Regions from separate parts of the Cellulomonas sp. ICMP 17802 genome, predicted to be linked through region 1. Evidence: predicted binding sites of a transcription regulator. Region 1 holds the regulator's gene; each other region holds the start of a gene.
The links. Region 1 encodes LexA, which represses DNA repair genes until DNA is damaged. Its sites were predicted from a motif close to TCGAACANNTGTTCGA; they were not measured.

Region 1 (4,463 bases):
GCGGTCAGCCGTGGCACGGGCTCGACGTCGGCAGCCCCTTCGACTACCCCAGGCAGGGGATCCTCTACCTGGCGCGGCACCTGCCCAAGCCCGGCCGCGAGCCCGCGACCGACGCGCAGCTCGACGAGATCGCCGAGCTGGTCACCGCCGCGGGCGGGCGCACGCTCGGGCTGTTCTCGTCGCGGCGTGCCGCCAACGCCGCCGCGGCCGCCATGCGCGAGCGGCTCGACGTGCCGATCCTGGTGCAGGGCGACGACCAGCTGCCCACGCTGGTCTCGCAGTTCATCGCCGACGAGCCCACGTGCCTCTTCGGCACCCTGTCGCTCTGGCAGGGCGTCGACGTGCCGGGTGCGACCTGCCGGCTGGTGCTCATCGACCGCATCCCGTTCCCGCGGCCCGACGACCCCGTCAGCTCCGCGCGGTCGGACGCGATCGAGGCGGCCGGCGGCAACGGCTTCCTCGCGGTCTCCGCCACGCACGCCGCCCTGCTGCTGGCCCAGGGCGCCGGCCGCCTGATCCGGACCAGCGAGGACCGGGGCGTCGTCGCGGTGCTCGACCCCCGGCTCGCGACCGCCGGCTACGGCAGCTTCCTCACGCGGTCGCTGCCCGACTTCTGGCGCACCACCGACCGCGCCGTCGCCGTCTCGGCGCTGCGGCGGCTCGCTGCGGCCGGATAGCCTCCAGGAATGACCGAGAGCCTGGACATGGAGGACGTGGGCCTGGCCCCGTCGCGGACCGCCCGTCGCACGTCGAAGCTCGCGATCGTGGGTGCCGGGGCCGTCGGGTCGACCATGGCCTACGCCGCGCTCATGCGGGGGGCGGCGCGCTCGGTGGCGCTGTTCGACATCAACGCCGCCAAGGTCGAGGCCGAGGCGCTCGACCTCGGGCACGGCATCCAGTTCATGCCCATGGCCCAGGTGGTGGGGTCCGACGACATCGCCGTGTGCGCCGACGCGGACATCGTGATGTTCACGGCGGGCGCCAAGCAGAAGCCCGGGCAGTCCCGGCTCGACCTCGCGGAGGCCACGATCGGCCTGGTCCGCAAGGTGCTCCCGGCGCTCGTCGACGTCGCGCCCGACGCGGTGTACGTCATGGTGACCAACCCGGTCGACGTCGTCACCTACGCCGCCCTGCAGATCTCGGGCCTGCCGCCCACCCAGCTGTTCGGGTCCGGCACGGTGCTCGACTCGTCGCGCCTGCGGTACCTCATCGCGCAGCACACGGGTGTCGCGGTGCAGAACGTGCACGCGTACATCGCGGGGGAGCACGGCGACACCGAGCTGCCGCTGTGGGGCTCCGCGAGCATCGGCTCGGTCCCGCTGCTCGAGTGGACCGGCCCGGGCGGCTCGTCGTTCACCCCCGAGGTGCGCGAGCACATCGCCGCCGAGGTGGTCGGCTCCGCGTACCGGATCATCGAGGGCAAGGGGGCGACCAACTACGCGGTGGCCCTGGCGGGTTCCCGCATCATCGAGGCCGTGCTCAAGGACGAGGGCCGGGTGCTGCCCGTCTCGTCGCTGCTGGACGACTACTACGGGATCAGCGACGTCTGCCTCTCCGTCCCGGCGATCGTCGGGGCGCTCGGCGTCGGCAAGCGGCTGCCCGTGCCCCTCTCGGACGACGAGCTGGCCGGCCTGCGGAGCTCCGCGGACGCCGTGCGCTCGGTGGCGCGGCAGTTCGGGTTCTGAGCCCGGCGCGCCGGACGGCACCGTGTCCGGTGCCGTCCGGCGTCCCCCGCGGTGCGTCCGCAGGCGTCAGAGGCTGCGCAGCACGCTGACGACGCGGCCGAGGACCGTGGACTCGTCGCCGGGGATGGGCGAGTACGCCGGGTTGTGCGGCATCAGCCACACGTGGCCGTCGATGCGCTTGAGCGTCTTGACCGTCGCCTCGCCGTCGATCATGGCCGCCACGATCTCGCCGTTCTCCGCCACCGGCTGGCGACGGACCACGACCCAGTCGCCGTCGCAGATCGCCGCGTCGATCATGGAGTCGCCGCTGACCTTGAGCAGGAAGAGGTCGCCGTCGCCCACGAGCTGGCGGGGGAGCGGGAACACGTCCTCGACCACCTGCTCCGCGAGGATCGGCCCGCCCGCCGCGATCCTGCCGACGACCGGCACGTACGACGGCGCCGGCATGCGCTCGCCGTCCGCCTGGTCGGGGAAGCTCGACCGGCTGCCGTCCGGGGCGGTCCAGGTGCCCACGCCGCGCGAGTCGTCCGCGTGCACGACCTCGATGGCCCGCGGGCGGTTGGGGTCGCGCCGCAGGTAGCCCTTGCGCTCGAGCGCGGTGAGCTGGTGCTTGACGCTCGACGGGCTGGTGAGGCCGACGGCCTCGCCGATCTCGCGCATGCTCGGCGGGTAGCCGCGGGACTCGACGGACGACCGGATGGTGTCGAGCACGAGCCGCTGGCGCGCCGTGAGGCCGTCCGGGCCCGGCGCGCCGTCCGGCAGCGCGTGGACCGTCGCCAGGTCCTTCTCGGGCTGGGACGTGTCCCGTGAGTCCGTCACTGCGCTCCTCCTCGGTCCGGCGGCCGCCTCTCGGCCTGATCCGCCACGGCACTGCTGCTGCTCTGCTGCTCGAGCTCCCCGTCCCACAGGCCCCTGACCTGCGCCGACGGGTGCTGCCCGCGGTCGTGTCAGTGGCTCGTGGTGCGCTTTGCCTGCATCGCCAGCCTAGGGATGTCGGGACCGAAGATCAAACATCTGTTCGATCGTGTCTCGACAGTGTCGGTGGATGCTGGTAGACATCGTACAGACGTTCGACGAACAGGCGTTCGACGATCAGCACCACCCCGGGCCACCGGGCCGAGCAGGAACGAGAGACGTGATGAGCGCGATGGTGATGGGACCGGCGATGCCGAGGATCTCGACCTCGAGCGCCCGGACGGTGGGCCGCCGAGCTGAGGGCCTGCGCGCGGTCGGCGCGGGGTCGGTCGCCGACCGCCGGGCCGAGGCGCGTCCGGCGGCGAGCGCGCACCTGCGGCTCACCACCCGGGGTCGCGTCGTGCTCTGGGTCCTCGCCGCGAGCCTCGTCGCGCTCGTCACGCTGCTCGGCAGCCGCGCCGCCGCCGACGGCCCGGCCGGTGCGCAGGAGGTCGTGCGGCACGTGGTCCAGCCGGGGGAGACGATGTGGCAGATCGCGGAGACCGTCGCCGGGCCGTCCGACGACGTCCGGGACGTGGTGTTCGACCTCGTGCGCCTGAACGAGCTCCCCGACTCCGGCCTGATGGCCGGGCAGGTCATCGTGGTGCCGGCCGGGTAGTGCCGGCGAGGGTGGACCCCGACCGCGGGTGAGCACGGCTCGCGGTGGTGTTGGCCGGGCGGCCCGTCGTGCGAGGTTCGGGCTGGTCGTTCGCCCACGGCGAGGGGCCTTGCACCGCTGGGGGGCGTGGCCTAGCGTCACGGAGGCGTTCTCGAGACGCCACCGCCGCGGGTCGACGTCCCGGCCCGGCGCGCCAGCTCGAAGGGGATCACGGTGCACTGTCCGTTCTGCCGTCACCCGGACTCGCGGGTCGTGGACTCGCGCACCTCGGACGACGGGTCGACCATCCGGCGTCGCCGCCAGTGCCCGCACTGCAACCGGCGCTTCACCACGGTGGAGACCGCGAGCCTCTCGGTCGTCAAGCGCTCCGGTGCCACCGAGCCGTTCAGCCGCGAGAAGATCGCGGGCGGCGTGCGCAAGGCGTGCCAGGGACGGCCGGTCAGCGAGGACGACCTCGCGCTCCTGGCGCAGAAGGTCGAGGAGACGCTGCGCGGCGCGGGCTCGGCGGAGATCGACGCCTACGAGATCGGCCTCGCCATCCTGGGGCCCCTGCGCGAGCTCGACGAGGTCGCCTACCTGCGCTTCGCCAGCGTCTACCAGGCCTTCGACTCGCTCGAGGACTTCGAGGCGGCGATCACGGTCCTGCGGGCGGAGCGCGAGGACGACGGCGACGCCGACGACGACGGCGCCGCCCACGAGGGCGCCGAGGCAGTCGCGGAGCCCGCCGACGAGGGCGCTCGCACCAGCTGATACGGGTTGGGCGTCGCGCGGCGACAGCACGTAGGTTCGTCGGGTGCTTCCTACCGACCTCGAGCTCCTCCACGTCCCCGGCGCGCCCGCCGTCCTGCCCGACGGCAGCCGCGCCATCGTCTCGGTCGTCCGCCCCGACCTCACGGGCGACGAGTACACGGGCCACCTCTGGTCCGTCGACCTCGTCGGCGACCAGCCGCCCCGGCCGCTGACCCGGGGCCACCTCGACACCGCGCCGGACGTGTCGCCGGACGGTCGGTGGGTGGCGTTCCTGCGGTCGGAGCCCGAGGGCAAGCCGCAGGTCCACGTCGTCGAGTCCGCCGGGGGCGAGCCGTTCCGGCTGACCGACGCGCCGCTGGGCGCCGCGGAGCCGCGGTTCTCGCCGGACGGCACCCGGATCGCCTACACGGCCCGGGTGCCCGAGCCGGGCCGGTACGACGCGGACGGCAAGCCCG
Region 2 (4,463 bases), on a different contig from region 1:
GCCCTCTCGAGCGCCAGGTCGTGGCTGTGCACCGCACGCACGAGGGCCAGGTGGGAGAGCGCCTGCGGCAGGTTGCCCGCCATCCGCCGGCCGACGGGGTCGTACTGCTCCGCCAGCAGGCCGACGTCGTTGGCCAGCCCGACCAGGATGTCGAGCACCTTGGTCGACGCGTCCACCTCGTCCGCGCGCGCGAGGGCGTCGGCCAGCCAGAAGGAGCAGGCCAGGAACGCGTGCTCGTCGCCGGCGACGCCGTCGTCGGTGTGCTCCGTGCGGTAGCGGCGCAGCAGCCCGGGGGAGACCTCCAGCTCGGCGCGGATCGTGGCGAGGGTCGCGACGATCCGCGGGTCGTCCGCCGGCAGGAAGCCGACCTGCGTCATCTGCAGCAGGGCGGCATCGGTGTGCGCGGCGCCGTAGGACTGCACGAACGTCCCCCGCTCGGCGTCCCACGCGTGCGCCAGGACGTCCGCGTGGATGGCGTCGCGCTCGTCGCGCCACCGGTCGAGCGGTGCGTCGAAGCCGTGCTTCTCGACGGCCCGGACCGCGCGGTCGACCGCCGCCCAGGACATGACCTTCGAGTGCGTGAAGTGCCGCGGGTCGCCGCGCACCTCCCAGATCCCGCGGTCGGGCTCCCGCCACCGGGTCAGCAGGTGGTCGACGAGGCGCCGCTGCAGGGACCACGTGTCGGCGGTCTCCTCGAGCCCCGCGTCGCGCGCCATCTCGAGCGCGCACATGACCTCGCCGAGGACGTCGTTCTGCACCTGGCCGACCGCGGCGTTGCCCACCCGGACCGGACGCGAGCCCGCGTAGCCGGCGAGGTGGTCGAGCTCGCGCTCGGGCAGGTCTCGGCCGCCGTCCACCCGGTACATGATCTGCAGGTCCGCGGGGTTCCCGGCGACCGCCCGCAGCAGCCAGTCGCGCCACTGCGTCGCCTCGTCCGAGTACCCGTGCTCCAGCAGCGCCTCGAGGGTCATGGCGGCGTCGCGCAGCCAGCTGAAGCGGTAGTCCCAGTTGCGCTCACCCCCGAAGTCCTCGGGCAGCGACGTCGTGGCGGCGGCGACGATGCCGCCCGTCTCGGAGTCCGTGAGCAGGCGCAGCACGAGCAGCGAGCGCACGACGGCCGCGCGGTACGAGCCGTCGTACGCGCAGCTGCGCGCCCACAGCCCCCACTCGATGCGCGTGACGTCCAGGCGGTCCTCGATGGTCAGGCGGGGCGGGACCGGGTCCCAGGAGCGCGTCCACGTGAGCGCCAGCTCGACCGACTCGCCCGCGTGCAGCGTGAAGCGGTCCGCGTGCCGCCTGCCGTCCGGCGAGGGCAGCCGGTCGCCGCGCAGCACCAGCGAGTCGGGCCCCGCGATCGCCCGGATCGCGTCGTCGCCCGCGGCGTCCGTGAGGCGGTGCACCCACGGCTCGACCCGGCCGTACCCGAACCGCACGACCCACTCGTGCTCGACCTCGACCGAGCCGTCCGTGCACACCAGGCGCCGCACCAGGTCGGAGCGACCGTCGCCCAGCGGCATCGTCTCCTGCGCCACGGCCGTGCCCGTCGCGGTCACGTAGGTGGTCTCCAGGACGAACGAGTCGTCCAGGTACCGGCGCGTCACGGCCGTGGCGTCGCGGACCGTGAGCAGCCACCGGCCGTTGTCCGGGGTGCCGAGCAGGCGCGCGAACGACGCGGCCGAGTCGAAGGCGGGCAGGCACATCCAGTCGATCGAGCCGCGGCGCGAGACGAGCGCGGCGGTCTTCCCGTCGCCGAGCACGGCGTAGTCCTCGATCGGCACCAGCGGGGGGTCGACGGCGGCGTCGGGTCTGTCCACGAGCCGAGCATCGCACGGCGGGACGGTCGCACGCCGGGCGGGCTGTGCGTTCGCTCACGTCGAACAGATGTGCGATTGTCGGTGGCGCCACGTAGACTCCCCGCCGTGAACGAACGACTGGTGGTGCAGGGCGCCCGCGAGCACAACCTTCGGAACGTCGACCTCGATCTGCCGCGCGACAAGCTCATCGTCTTCACCGGGCTGTCGGGGTCGGGGAAGTCGTCCTTGGCGTTCGACACGATCTTCGCGGAGGGGCAGCGCCGGTACGTCGAGTCGCTGTCGGCGTACGCGCGCCAGTTCCTCGGGCAGATGGACAAGCCCGACGTCGACTTCATCGAGGGCCTCTCGCCCGCGGTGTCGATCGACCAGAAGTCGACCAACCGCAACCCGCGCTCGACGGTCGGCACCATCACCGAGGTCTACGACTACCTGCGCCTGCTGTACGCGCGCGCCGGGACGCAGTACTGCCCGGTCTGCGGCGAGCGCGTGACGGCCCAGACGCCGCAGCAGATCGTGGACCGCCTGCTCGAGCTGCCCGAGGGCACGCGCTACCAGGTGCTCGCGCCGGTGGTCCGCGGCCGCAAGGGCGAGTACGCGGACCTGTTCAAGGAGCTGCAGGGCAAGGGGTTCGCGCGCGCCCGCGTCGACGGCGAGGTCGTGCAGCTGACCGACCCGCCCACGCTCGAGAAGAAGCTCAAGCACGACATCGAGGTGGTCATCGACCGCCTCGTGTCGCGCGAGGGCGTGCAGCGCCGGCTGACCGACTCGGTCGAGACCGCGCTCGGCCTCGCCGGCGGCCTGCTGGTGGTCGAGCTGGTCGACGCGGACATCGACGACCTCAACCGTGAGCGCCGGTTCTCCGAGCACCGCGCCTGCCCCAACGACCACGTGCTGGCTCTCGACGAGATCGAGCCCCGGACCTTCTCGTTCAACGCGCCGTACGGTGCGTGCCCGGAGTGCACCGGCATCGGCTCCCGGCTCGAGGTGGACCCCGACCTGGTCATCCCGGACGAGGACCTGTCCCTCGACGACGGCGCGGTCGCCCCGTGGTCGCAGATCTCCAGCGAGTACTTCGCCCGCGTGCTCAGCGCGCTCGCCGCGGACATGGGCTTCTCCACGTCGGTGCCGTGGCGCGCCCTGCCGCAGCGGGCCAAGGACGCGGTCCTGCACGGTCAGAACCACGAGGTCAAGGTCCGGTACAAGAACCGCTGGGGCCGCGAGCGGCAGTACTCGACGGGCTTTGAGGGCGTCATCACGTTCCTCGAGCGCCGGCACAACGAGACGGACTCGGACTGGAGCAAGGAGAAGTACGAGGCCTTCATGCGCGAGGTCCCGTGCCCGGTCTGCGAGGGCGCGCGGCTCAAGCCCGAGGTGCTCGCGGTCCGCGTGGGCGGCAAGTCGATCGCCGAGGTGTGCGCCCTGCCCATCCGCGAGGCGCGGGGCTTCCTCGACGCCCTCGAGCTGGGCGAGCGCGAGCGCGCGATCGCCACGCAGGTGCTCAAGGAGATCCAGGCGCGGCTCGGGTTCCTGCTCGACGTCGGCCTCGACTACCTGTCGCTGACCCGCCCGGCGGCGACGCTGTCCGGCGGCGAGGCGCAGCGCATCCGGCTGGCGACGCAGATCGGCTCCGGCCTGGTCGGCGTGCTCTACGTGCTCGACGAGCCGAGCATCGGCCTGCACCAGCGCGACAACCGCCGGCTGATCGACACGCTGACCCGCCTGCGTGACCTGGGCAACACGCTGATCGTCGTCGAGCACGACGAGGACACCATCCGCACGGCGGACTGGATCGTCGACATCGGCCCCGGGGCCGGCGAGCACGGCGGGCGGGTCGTCCACTCGGGCGACCTGGCCGGCCTGCTGTCGTCCGCGGAGTCGGTGACGGGTGCCTACCTGTCCGGTCGCCGGAGCATCCCGATGCCGAACGTGCGGCGGCCCACGGACAAGAAGCGCGAGCTCACGGTGGTCGGCGCGCGCGAGCACAACCTGCAGGGCATCGACGTGTCCTTCCCGCTCGGCGTGCTCACCGCGGTCACGGGCGTCTCGGGCTCGGGCAAGTCCACCCTGGTCAACGCCATCCTCTACACGGTGCTGGCCAACGAGCTCAACGGTGCCCGGCAGGTCGCCGGGCGGCACAAGCGCGTGACCGGTCTCGAGCACCTCGACAAGGTCGTCCACGTGGACCAGGGGCCGATCGGCCGCACCCCGCGGTCCAACCCCGCGACGTACACGGGCGTGTGGGACCACGTGCGCCGGCTGTTCGCGGAGACCACCGAGGCCAAGGTCCGCGGCTACACGCCCGGTCGGTTCTCGTTCAACGTCAAGGGCGGGCGCTGCGAGGCCTGCTCGGGCGACGGCACGCTGAAGATCGAGATGAACTTCCTGCCGGACGTCTACGTCCCGTGCGAGGTCTGCCACGGCGCGCGCTACAACCGCGAGACGCTCGAGGTGCACTTCAAGGGCAAGACGGTGGCCGACGTGCTCAACATGCCGATCGAGGAGGCCGCGGAGTTCTTCGCCGCCGTGCCCGCGATCTCCCGGCACCTGCGCACCCTGGTCGACGTCGGGCTCGGCTACGTGCGGCTCGGCCAGCCGGCCCCGACCCTGTCGGGCGGCGAGGCGCAGCGCGTCAAGCTCGCGGCGGAGCTG
Region 3 (4,463 bases), on a different contig from region 1:
GCTGAAACTGCTCGGAATCTGGCGGTCCCGATGGGATCGGTTGGGAGCCGGTCGCGCCGCCGAGGAGATCGAGCGCCGTGGCGGCGGACCCGACGCGACACCGAGCCGGGCGGACGGCGTGGCAGGCCACCTATACCCGGCCGCCGTTGGGTCGGCGCCGGGCGGCTGTCGTCCCCGAGGAGAGGGCAGGCGAGGGCGGACGCTCCTGTCGGCGGAGCGTCCGCGCTGGCTGGTGGGTGTCAGAAGGGTGGGTGGCCGGGGTGGGGTGGGGGTGGTCGGTGGTGCAGGGCGTGGTCGGGGATCAGGACGGGGGTGGGGTGGCGGGCGTAGGTCAGGCCGTGTCGGTCGGTCCAGGTGGAGACCCCGGTGGTGGGGTTGTAGGTGACCTGCCACCAGCGTTTGGTCTTGGCCTGGTGGTGGTGCTTGCACAGCGCGTGCAGGTTCGCCGCACAGGTCTGCGGCTCGTGCGCGTCGTCCTGACCGGGTGCCTGCGAGTCGGTGGACCGGTTGCCTGCGGGGGCTGCTTGGTCGGTGCCGGCGGATGACCGGTGGTGGTCGTAGGGGGTGCGGTGGTCGATCTCGCAGCGAGTGGCGGGTTGGCGGCAGCCGGGGAAGGTGCAGGTCACGTCCCGGGCGATGATGGTGCGGGTCAGGTCGGCGCCGGGTCGGTAGGTGCGGGAGTCGACGGCGCAGGCTTGCCCGGTGGGGTCGGTCAGGATGCGTCGCCAGGTGGCGTCCTGGGCCAGCTCGCGGGCGAGCTGGGCCGGGATCGGCCCGTACGAGCCCAAGTACCCGGGCTGGTTGTCCAGCCCGGCCAGGGTGGACGCGGCCACGGTGACCTGCAGGGCGGCCCGTTGCCCGTGCCGGCGGGGTAGCGCGGTGCCGTCCGGGGTGGCCTGCCGATCCAGGAGGCCGGTGAAGACGTCCGCGAACGCGTCCGCGCGCCGCTGGTCGACCGTGCGGGTGTCCCCGTCCACGCCAGCGTTGCCGGCCAGGGCGTCGATCGCGGTGAACGCCGCGGTGGCCTCCGCCGCCGGCAGGTAGGCGATCAGCCGCGCCATCGCGTCCGGGGCCGGGTCCAGGAACACCCCGCGCCGGTCCCGGGCGGCCACCCGCTGCTTGTCGCCCGCGTCCGGGTCGGCGGCCAGGACCATGGCGCGCACGTGCCGGGCCAGCTGTGGGGCGGTCAGGTCACCGGCACGCTGCACGGCGTCGTGGATCACCGCGTCCCGCACCGCGCTGCCCAGGGTGGTGCCGGCCTGGGCCTCGGTCAGGATCACGTCGATCTTGCGCGCCTCGATGCCCCCGGCCGCCCACGCGTCGGCCAGCACGAGATGGGTGGCGGTGGCGTCGGCGCGCAGCACCAGGTCCTGGGCCAGCCGGCGGGTGCACACCAGGGCGCACGCGACCTCATCGGCCACCCGACCCAACGGATCCATCGGCGTGCGCGCCACCAGCTCGCGTACCCACCCCGCCTGGGCCGCTTGGGCCATCGCGATCACTTGCTGCCACGCCGCCACCCCATGCACCAACGCCGCCCCCGAGACCTCCGCGACCGGCACCGAGGCCAGCATGGCGACCAGATCCGCCAGGTCCACCGGCAGCGGGAACCCCTCCACCGCACCCAGGTCCACCACCGCTGCACCGGGCATCGGCTCGGGCGCCGCACCCGGACGCGCACCACGACCCGAATCCGCCCACACCAGCGCAGGCGAGGTGACGGGTGGACGAGCAGGGCAGTCCACGGCGAGGTCATCGACCTGCGGACGCTCCAGCACCGCCGTCACCCCGACCACCTCCCTCTGCACCCGCAGAAGCCCGAACCGGCTATCGAACAAGTGTACGACTGACCACTGACATTCAACGCGAATCGGTGCATCTGTGGATGCGCGGCTCGATGGCAAACGAAACGACGCTCGCTAGCGTCGCCGCCCCGAGCCGCCCCGAGCCGCCCCGAGCCAGCCACCGACCGACGTGCCGGCACGCCCTCGTCGCCCAGCGCCCACCGACTGAACGCCTGCGCAGAAGCCGGCGACGCACTCGCTAGAATCGCCGCGACCCCCCACCGCCGCGCGAACACCTGGAGCCCTTTCGTGGGACGAGTCGTCGTCGATGTCATGCCGAAGCCCGAGATCCTCGACCCGCAGGGCAAGGCCGTCGCCGGCGCCCTGCCGCGGCTCGGCTTCGGCCAGTTCGCGTCCGTCCGCCAGGGCAAGCGGTTCGAGCTCGAGGTCGACGGGCCGGTGACCGAGGAGATCCTCGCGGCGGCCCGCGCGGCCGGCGAGCACGTGCTGTCCAACCCGGTGATCGAGGACGTCGTCGCGGTCTACGAGGACACCGACGTGCAGGACGCGCAGGCATGACCCGCATCGGCGTCGTCACCTTCCCCGGCACGCTGGACGACCGGGACGCCGCGCGCGCGGTCCGGCTCGCGGGCGCGGAGGCCGTGAGCCTCTGGCACGGCGACGCCGACCTGCACGGGGTCGACGCGGTGGTGCTCCCGGGCGGCTTCTCCTACGGCGACTACCTGCGTGCGGGTGCCATCAGCCGGTTCGCGCCGGTGATGGGCGAGATCGTCGACGCCGCGCACAAGGGCCTCCCGGTCCTGGGCATCTGCAACGGCTTCCAGGTGCTCACCGAGGCGCACCTGCTGCCGGGCTCGATGATCAAGAACGACCACCTCCACTTCGTGTGCCGCGAGCAGGTCCTGTCGGTCGACAACGTCGACACCGCCTGGACCCGCGACTACACGGCGGGCGAGCACATCACGATCCCGCTGAAGAACCAGGACGGCCAGTACGTCGCGGACGAGCGCACGCTCGACGAGCTCGAGGGCGAGGGCCGCGTGGTCTTCCGCTACCAGGGCTGGAACCCGAACGGCTCGCGCCGCGGCATCGCGGGCATCTCGAACGCGGCGGGCAACGTGGTCGGCCTGATGCCGCACCCCGAGCACGCGGTCGAGGCCGGCTTCGGCCCGGACGGCGCCAAGGGCCCCCGCACGGGCACGGACGGCCTGCGGTTCTTCACGTCGGTGCTCAAGGCCCTCGTCGGCTGACCGTGCTGGAGATCGTCGACTGGGACCACCCCGACGCGGTCCGGCTGCGCGCCGCGCAGCAGGCCGAGCTGAAGGACCTCTACGGCGAGGACGACATCGGCCACGCGATGACGGGGGAGACCATCCTCGCGATGGTGCTGCTGCGCGTCGACGGCGACGCCGTGGCCTGCGGAGCGATCCGCGACGCCTCCGACGAGGACGGTCTGGGTCCCGACGTCGGCGAGCTCAAGCGCATGTTCGTGCTCCCGGCGGCGCGCGGCCGGGGGTACTCCCGCGTGGTGCTGACCGAGCTCGAGCGCCTCGCGCGGGGCCGCGGCCTGCGCCGGCTCGTCCTGGAGACGGGCGTCCTGCAGGTGCAGGCGATCGGCCTGTACCTGTCCGCGGGCTACCACTCGATGGACAACTTCGGCGAGTACGCCACCGAGACGTCGTCGCGCTGCTTCACCAAGGACCTGCACCAGCAGCCGCGGGAACGGCGCACCGCCCCCCGGCCCCCGATCGAGCTGGCGCGCGTCCCGTGGGAGCACCCGGACGCGACCGCGCTGCGCAAGGAGATGTTCGCCGACGGCGCCGTCCGCTACCCGGAGTTCCCGGCGCCCGAGTCGTACGAGCGCTACGACGCCGAAACGGGCGTCGGCATGCTGTCCACGGTCGTCGCGCGCATCGACGGGCACGCGGTGGGCTGCGCCTCGCTGCGGGCCACCGGCGACGGGTTCCCCGCGGGCTCCGGCGAGCTCAAGAAGGTCTGGGTGGCCGACGAGGCCCGCGGCACCGGCGTCGCGCGCGCCCTGCTCGCCGCGATCGAGGACGACGCCCGCGCCCACGGCCTGACCAGCGTCGTGCTGCAGACCGGGATCCGGCAGCCCGAGGCCGTCACGCTCTACCGCACGGCCGGCTACCGCCCCGCGCCCCCGTTCGCGCCGTACGCGGACGACTTCCTCTCGCTGTGCTTCGCGAAGGACGTCTGAGTCTCACATCGCGGGATCTTCGGTCCCAGGCCTGGCCATCGGGTCGACCCCTTCCTACCTTGTGCGCGCCATCCCGAGCGACCGAGAGACCTGGCTCGTCGACGTCGCAGCAACCCCCCGGCCATCCGGGTGCGGGTGCTCCCGCCAGGACCGATGCGCCCGACGACCGGAAGACACGATGACCCTCACGCACCGCCGCCCGTTCCCCGTCGCCGTCGAGCTGACGGCCGCGGGCCGCCACCCCGCCGCCTGGCGCCTGAACCCCACCGACCCGTTCGCAGCCCAGCACTGGGTCCGCCTCGCGCGCGCCGCCGAGGCCGCGGGCGCCGCCTTGGTGATCCTCGACGACTCGGCCGCGCCGCCCGTCGAGCGGCCGGGCGCCCTCGTCGGCAGCCTCGACGCGGTGGGCGTCGCCGCCCTGCTGGGCCCGCTGACCGAGC

Region 2: a site for LexA is predicted at 1,874-1,889, ahead of uvrA (excinuclease ABC subunit UvrA). Genes of this name have one in related genera too.
Region 3: a site for LexA is predicted at 1,831-1,846, ahead of AB5970_RS04660 (DUF222 domain-containing protein). Genes of this name have one in related genera too.

Annotation. Positions count from the first base shown of each region.
Region 1 covers NZ_JBGFQZ010000030.1:32,765-37,227, reverse strand. Annotated here, with positions in the region: gene AB5970_RS16510 (ATP-dependent DNA helicase) at 1-677, shown strand, start outside; gene AB5970_RS16505 (L-lactate dehydrogenase) at 687-1,685, shown strand; gene lexA (transcriptional repressor LexA) at 1,752-2,504, opposite strand; gene AB5970_RS16495 (LysM peptidoglycan-binding domain-containing protein) at 2,824-3,258, shown strand; gene nrdR (transcriptional regulator NrdR) at 3,472-4,008, shown strand; gene AB5970_RS16485 (S9 family peptidase) at 4,052-4,463, shown strand, end outside.
Region 2 covers NZ_JBGFQZ010000011.1:77,827-82,289, forward strand. Annotated here, with positions in the region: gene AB5970_RS11005 (glycoside hydrolase family 15 protein) at 1-1,814, opposite strand, end outside; gene uvrA (excinuclease ABC subunit UvrA) at 1,920-4,463, shown strand, end outside.
Region 3 covers NZ_JBGFQZ010000002.1:220,655-225,117, forward strand. Annotated here, with positions in the region: gene AB5970_RS04660 (DUF222 domain-containing protein) at 240-1,652, opposite strand; gene purS (phosphoribosylformylglycinamidine synthase subunit PurS) at 2,094-2,363, shown strand; gene purQ (phosphoribosylformylglycinamidine synthase subunit PurQ) at 2,360-3,055, shown strand; gene AB5970_RS04675 (GNAT family N-acetyltransferase) at 3,058-4,023, shown strand; gene AB5970_RS04680 (LLM class flavin-dependent oxidoreductase) at 4,202-4,463, shown strand, end outside.